Regions from separate parts of the Streptomyces sp. NPDC007896 genome, predicted to be linked through region 2. Evidence: predicted binding sites of a transcription regulator. Region 2 holds the regulator's gene; the other holds the start of a gene.
The links. Region 2 encodes HrcA, which represses chaperone genes, less so after heat shock. Its sites were predicted from a motif close to TTNGCACTCNGNNNNNCNGAGTGCNAA; they were not measured.

Region 1: groES (co-chaperone GroES) is a predicted target of HrcA. The motif match lies at 1,722-1,748, and genes of this name have one in related genera.

Annotation. Positions count from the first base shown of each region.
Region 1 covers NZ_JBIBKX010000011.1:323,271-326,674, forward strand. The annotation lists gene ACFZDJ_RS33020 (polysaccharide deacetylase family protein) at 1-879, shown strand, start outside; gene ACFZDJ_RS33025 (polysaccharide deacetylase family protein) at 876-1,655, shown strand; gene groES (co-chaperone GroES) at 1,893-2,201, shown strand; gene groL (chaperonin GroEL) at 2,331-3,404, shown strand, end outside.
Region 2 covers NZ_JBIBKX010000001.1:1,068,128-1,071,531, forward strand. The annotation lists gene dnaJ (molecular chaperone DnaJ) at 1-652, opposite strand, end outside; gene hrcA (heat-inducible transcriptional repressor HrcA) at 653-1,675, opposite strand; partial or broken gene ACFZDJ_RS04900 (MBL fold metallo-hydrolase) at 1,902-2,618, shown strand; gene ACFZDJ_RS04905 (DUF3097 domain-containing protein) at 2,779-3,404, shown strand, end outside.

The DNA.
Region 1 (3,404 bases), on a different contig from region 2:
TGGGGCGGGGTCGCCGTCCTCGCCGTCGCCGCCCTCGCGTCCGGTTGCGCCGACGACGACACCAACGGCGCCCGTTCGGCCCAGGGGCCCCAGCAGGCGCTGCACGCGCCCCCGGCCCGCGCTCTCGACTCCTACGCCGCCAGACTCCGCGCGCAGCAGGCCGCCCGGGCCGTCGCGGCCAAGCACTGGGGGCTCGCGAAGGTCCCGCTGGCCGCGCCCCCGCCCCCGGCGAGGAAGCCGGTCATCGGACCCCGCGACGGCTTCGAGGTCACCGATCAGGAAGAGCTCGGACTGCCGCCTGTCTTCACGACCGTCCCCACCAAGGACAAAGTCGTCTTCCTCACCATCGACGACGGCTCCGAGAAGGACCCCGCGTTCCTCAGGATGATGAGCGACCTGAAGATCCCGTACACCGCCTTCCTGAGCAACTACCTGGTCAAGGACGACTACGGGTACTTCCGCAAGATGCGCGACCAGGGCGTCACCCTCAACAACCACACCCTCACCCACCCCTACCTGCCCGGGCTGTCGTACGAGGAGCAGCGGCAGGAGATCTGCGGCATGCAGGACGTCATGGAGAAGCAGTTCGGCAAGCGCCCGAAGGTTTTCAGGCCGCCCTACGGCAACTACAACCAGGACACCCTGCGCGCCGCCAAGTCCTGCGGCATCAAGTACGCGCCCATCTGGGACGAGGAGGTCTTCGTCGACCACTGGGAGTACCGCGACTGGGACCGCGACCTGCACCCCGGCGACATCGTCCTCACCCACTTCCGCGGCAAAGAGGACTGGGACGGCACCATGCCCGACATGATCCGCCGCTTCCTGAAGCTGGTCACCGACAAGGGGTACGCGGTGGCACGGCTGGAGGACTACCTGTGAGAACGCGGGCGCTGGTCGCGGGGGCGCTCACCGCGGCGCTCCTGACCGGCTGCACCGGCTGTGCCCAGTCCGTCGACCCGATCGAACGGCTGGGCAAGAAGGCCGCGCAGGAGGTGCGCAGGTCCAGGCCGAACGGGCCGACCCCGGCGATGTACCGCCACTGGGGGCTGCCCACCCCGCTCGCCGCCCCGCCGCAGCGGCCCGCCCGGCCCGCCCTCCGCGGCGCGGAGCCGGGACTGGCTCCCGTCGTGGGTCGCGTACCCACCCACGACAAAGTGGTCTTCCTGACGTACGACGACGGTGCCGAGCGCGATCCGCGGTTCGTCGACATGGTCCGTGAACTGCGGCTGCCGGTCAGCATGTTCCTCACGGACAGTGTCGTCGGGCCGGGGTACGGGCACTTCGCCCAACTGCGGACGGTCGGCGCGAGCGTGCAGAACCACACCCTCCACCACGCCTCGCTGCGCGGACTGCCGTACGCGGGCCAGCGGGCCGAGATCTGCGGCCAGCAGGAGAAGCTCAAGGCCCGCTTCGGCATCCGCCCCCGGCTCTTCCGTCCCCCCTACGGCGCCTACGACACCACCACGCTGCACGCCGCCGCCGACTGCGGGGTCGTGGCCGTCGTCCTCGGCCGGGAGCCCGACGCCCACCGTTTGCGAGCGGGTGACATCCTCACCGGCTTCGAGGAGCCCAACCTCACGGAGGCGACGGTCAGACTCCTGCGACGCATCCAGGCGGAGGGCCTCACACCGGCACGCCTGGAGAACTACCTCTGACCATTCGTCTGGGGGACGCCGACACGCGCGCAGGGTGCCCCAAAACCCCACGCCACGCCGCACGCTTTGGCACTCCGCTTGACCGAGTGCTAATCGCGGTCATAGTCTCGGCCCTGGCACTCCCCCCTGGAGAGTGCCAATAGCGACGGGCAGGTCCGGCACCCGCGACGACGGATCCACCTGGTCGCCACCTCAGACAGTTAACCCCGTGAGATCTCCGAAGGGGGAGGTCGGATCGTGACGACCACCAGCTCCAAGGTTGCCATCAAGCCGCTCGAGGACCGTGTTGTGGTCCAGCCGCTGGACGCCGAGCAGACCACGGCTTCCGGCCTGGTCATCCCGGACACCGCGAAGGAGAAGCCCCAGGAGGGCGTCGTCCTCGCCGTGGGCCCGGGCCGCTTCGAGAACGGCGAGCGCCTGCCGCTCGACGTCAGCACCGGCGACATCGTGCTGTACAGCAAGTACGGCGGCACCGAGGTGAAGTACAACGGCGAGGAGTACCTCGTCCTCTCGGCTCGCGACGTGCTCGCGATCATCGAGAAGTAGTTCGCCGAGCTTCACCGTTTGACCCAGTTTTGCAGTGAACTGCGCCCCTGGCCCCCGCGACCATAACCAGCCGGGCGTCGGGGGCGCGGTTCGTTCACCCCAGTTTTCCGAGAGGGCTGAATCGCTCCCATGGCGAAGATCCTGAAGTTCGACGAGGACGCCCGTCGCGCCCTCGAGCGCGGCGTCAACAAGCTTGCCGACACGGTCAAGGTGACGATCGGCCCCAAGGGCCGCAACGTCGTCATCGACAAGAAGTTCGGCGCACCCACCATCACCAACGACGGTGTCACCATCGCCCGCGAGGTCGAGCTCGACGACCCGTACGAGAACCTCGGCGCCCAGCTGGTGAAGGAGGTGGCGACCAAGACCAACGACATCGCGGGTGACGGTACGACCACCGCCACCGTGCTGGCCCAGGCGCTCGTCCGCGAGGGCCTGAAGAACGTCGCCGCGGGTGCCTCCCCGGCGCTGCTGAAGAAGGGCATCGACGCGGCCGTCAAGGCGGTCTCGGACGAGCTCCTCGCCACCGCGCGCCCGATCGAGGAGAAGTCGGACATCGCCGCCGTCGCCGCGCTGTCCGCCCAGGACCCGCAGGTCGGCGAGCTCATCGCCGAGGCGATGGACAAGGTCGGCAAGGACGGTGTCATCACCGTCGAGGAGTCCAACACCTTCGGCCTGGAGCTGGACTTCACCGAGGGCATGGCCTTCGACAAGGGCTACCTGTCGCCGTACATGGTGTCCGACCAGGAGCGTATGGAGGCCGTCCTCGACGACCCGTACATCCTCATCCACCAGGGCAAGATCAGCTCCATCCAGGACCTGCTGCCGCTGCTGGAGAAGGTCATCCAGTCCAACGCCTCCCGGCCGCTGCTGATCATCGCCGAGGACGTCGAGGGCGAGGCCCTGTCGACCCTGGTCGTGAACAAGATCCGCGGCACGTTCAACGCCGTCGCCGTGAAGGCCCCCGGCTTCGGCGACCGCCGCAAGGCCATGCTCGGCGACATCGCCACCCTCACCGGTGGTCAGGTCATCGCCGAAGAGGTCGGCCTCAAGCTCGACCAGGTCGGTCTGGACGTGCTCGGCAGCGCCCGCCGTGTGACCGTCACCAAGGACGACACCACCATCGTCGACGGTGGCGGCAACTCCGAGGAGGTCCTCGGCCGGGTCAACCAGATCAAGGCCGAGATCGAGAACACCGACTCC
Region 2 (3,404 bases):
TGACGGTCAGCGTGCGACGCGACCGGACCCGCCCGTCACCGGCGCACTCGGGGCAGGGAGTCGGGACGACGGTCCCGAAGCCCTGGCACTGCGGACACGGCCGGGAGGTCATGACCTGCCCGAGGAAGGACCGCGTGACCTGGGACACCTCACCCCGCCCGCGACACATGTCACAGGTCTGGGCCGAGGTACCCGGCGCCGCGCCCTCACCGTTGCAGGTGGCGCAGACGACGGCCGTGTCGACCTGGATGTCCTTCGTCGTCCCGAAGGCCGCCTCGTCCAGCTCGATCTCGAGCCGGATCATGGCGTCCTGGCCACGCCGCGTACGCGACCGCGGACCGCGCTGCGACGCCGTACCGAAGAAGGCGTCCATGATGTCCGAGAAGTTCCCGAACCCACCGGCGCCGAAGCCGCCCGCACCGCCGCCGCCCGACTGGGACAGCGGGTCGCCGCCGAGGTCGTAGACCTGCTTCTTCTGCGGGTCCGACAACACCTCGTACGCGGCGTTGATCTCCTTGAACCGCTCCTGCGTCTTCGGATCGGGATTGACGTCCGGGTGCAGCTCGCGTGCGAGCCGCCGGAATGCCTTCTTGATCTCGTCCTGGGACGCGTCGCGGCGCACGCCGAGTACGGCGTAGTAGTCCGTGGCCACTTACGACTCCGCCAGGATCTGTCCGACGTACCGTGCCACTGCGCGTACCGCTCCCATCGTTCCCGGGTAATCCATGCGGGTCGGGCCGACCACGCCGAGTTTGGCTACTGCCTCGCCGCCCGAACCGTAGCCGACCGAGACCACGGACGTGGAGTTGAGTCCCTCATACGCGTTCTCGTGACCGATTCGCACGGTCATGCTCGAATCCCCGGCCTCACCAAGCAACTTGAGAAGCACGACCTGCTCCTCCAGCGCTTCGAGCACCGGCCGGATGGTGAGAGGGAAGTCATGTCCGAAGCGCGTCAGATTGGCGGTTCCGCCGATCATCAGCCGCTCCTCGGTCTCCTCGACGAGCGTCTCCAGAAGAGTGGAGAGCACCGTCGCGACCGTACCCCGGTCCTCCGCCTCGAACGCGTCCGGGAGGTCCTGCACGAGCTGCGGGACGTCCGCGAAGCGACGGCCCGCGACCCTGCTGTTGAGCCGGGCCCGCAGATCCGCGAGAGACGTTTCTCCGAACGGGGCCGGGCAGTCGATCATGCGCTGCTCGACCCGCCCGGTGTCCGTGATCAGCACGAGCATCACACGAGCAGGGGCGAGGGAGAGCAGCTCCACGTGCCGCACGGTCGATCTCGTCAGCGACGGATACTGCACGACGGCGACCTGCCGGGTCAGCTGCGCGAGCAGCCGCACCGTCCGCCCGACGACGTCGTCGAGGTCGACCGCGCCGTCCAGGAAGTTCTGAATGGCCCGCCGCTCGGGCGCGGTCATCGGCTTGACGCCGGCGAGCTTGTCGACGAAGAGCCGGTAGCCCTTGTCGGTGGGGATCCGCCCGGCGCTGGTGTGCGGCTGGGCGATGTACCCCTCGTCCTCCAGGGCCGCCATGTCGTTGCGGACGGTGGCCGGGGAGACCCCCAGCCGGTGCCGCTCGGTCAGCGCCTTGGACCCGACCGCGACCGGCTCGTCGGTGCCGACATAGTCCTGGACGATGGCGCGCAGCACTTCGAGCCTGCGTTCACTGAGCATCGCGCACACCTCCAGCTGTCGACCCCTCGGCGCCTCGCTTGGCACTCAGCGCGTGCGAGTGCCAGCATTCCCCGGCCCAGTGTACGGCCGGTGGGTACGGCCCCGGCAAGGGCGGCCCCGCGATCTTGTGCAAGGTGCACGGACGTACACCGACGTGTCCCGTGATGTCACACCGTCCCTGCCCGCGATGTCGTACCGTCCACGCCCTCAGCGCTAGCGTCGGCGTATGAAGGTGACTTGGGAAGAGTCCGGGTGGGAGGAGCTGACGCCGCGGGTCGGGCGGCGGCGGCTTCCGGTCTGGGACTGCACGGTCGGGCTGGTCGTGAGCGAGGGAGGGGCGCTGATCGTCGACGCGGGGTCGAGCCTCGCGGAGGGCGCACGGTTGCGCGGGGAGGCGCAGACGCTCGCCGGCCGCCGTGTGACCTTCCTCGCGCTCACCCACCCCCACTTCGACCATGTCTTCGGCGCGGCGGCGTTCGCGGGCGCGGAGGTCCTCGTCGCGGGCGGCTCGGCCGAGGTGTACGAGTGCGGGCGCGAGGGGCTGTACGCGGACGCGGTGCGGTGCGGGCTGGACGCGCGGGCGGCGGAGGAGGCGGCGGACACCCTGGTGCTTCCCCGGAATTACGTGTGGGGCACCTGGCATCTCGAGCTGACCGGCGGCGTCGAGGTCCTGCTGGTGCGGACGGGCGCGGGCCACACCGCCCACGACCTCGTGGTCGTGGTGCCGGGCGAGCCGACGGTGGTGTTCTGCGGCGACCTGGTCGAGGAGTCCGGCGAGCCCCAGGCGGGCCCCGACGCCGTACCGTCGCGCTGGCCCGGGGCCCTCGACCGGTTGCTCGCCCTCGGCGGGGAGGACGCGCTGTACGTGCCCGGTCACGGGGCGGTCGTGGACGCCGGGTTCGTGCGGTCCCAGCGGGACGCGTTGGCCGCGCGTTTCGGCGTGCCGGGTTCCGCCACGCCCGGATTCACCACGCCCGGATTCACCACGCCCGGATTCGCCACGCCCGGATTCGCCACGCCGGGTTCCGCCACGCCCGGTTTCGACGCGTCGGATTTCGGCGTGTCGCGGTGAGCGCCGCCGGGCTTCTCCTATCGTCATCCGAATGCGCCAGTACTCTCCGGACCTGACTCCGCCGTGGAAGAAGCCCAAGCCCGTGCCGGAGGTTCCGGCGGAGCCGGGCCTGGTGGTCGAGGAGCCGGCTACCGGCTTCTGCGGTGCGGTGATCCGCTGCGAGGCGGGCACGGTGACACTGGAGGACCGCTTCGGCAAGCACCGCGTGTTCCCGCTGGAACCGCGCGGCTTCCTCCTGGAGGGCCGGGTGGTCACTCTCACCCGCCCCTCCGCCACCGCCGTCCGTCCCACCCGCACGGCCTCCGGTTCGGTGGCCGTCCCCGGCGCGCGGGCCCGGGTCGCCCGTGCCGGCCGGATCTACGTGGAGGGCCGCCACGACGCCGAGCTGGTAGAACGGGTCTGGGGAGACGATCTGCGCATCGAGGGCGTCGTGGTCGAGTACCTGGAGGGCGTCGACGACCTGCCCGCGATCGTGGCGGACTTCTCGCCCGGGCCGGACGCCCGCCTCGGCGTCCTCGTCGACCACCTGGTGCCCGGCAGCAAGGAGTCCCGTATCGCGGCGTCGGTCACGAGCGAGCACGCCCTGGTCCTCGGCCATCCCTACATCGACATCTGGGAAGCCGTGAAGCCGTCCTCCGTAGGCATCCCGTCCTGGCC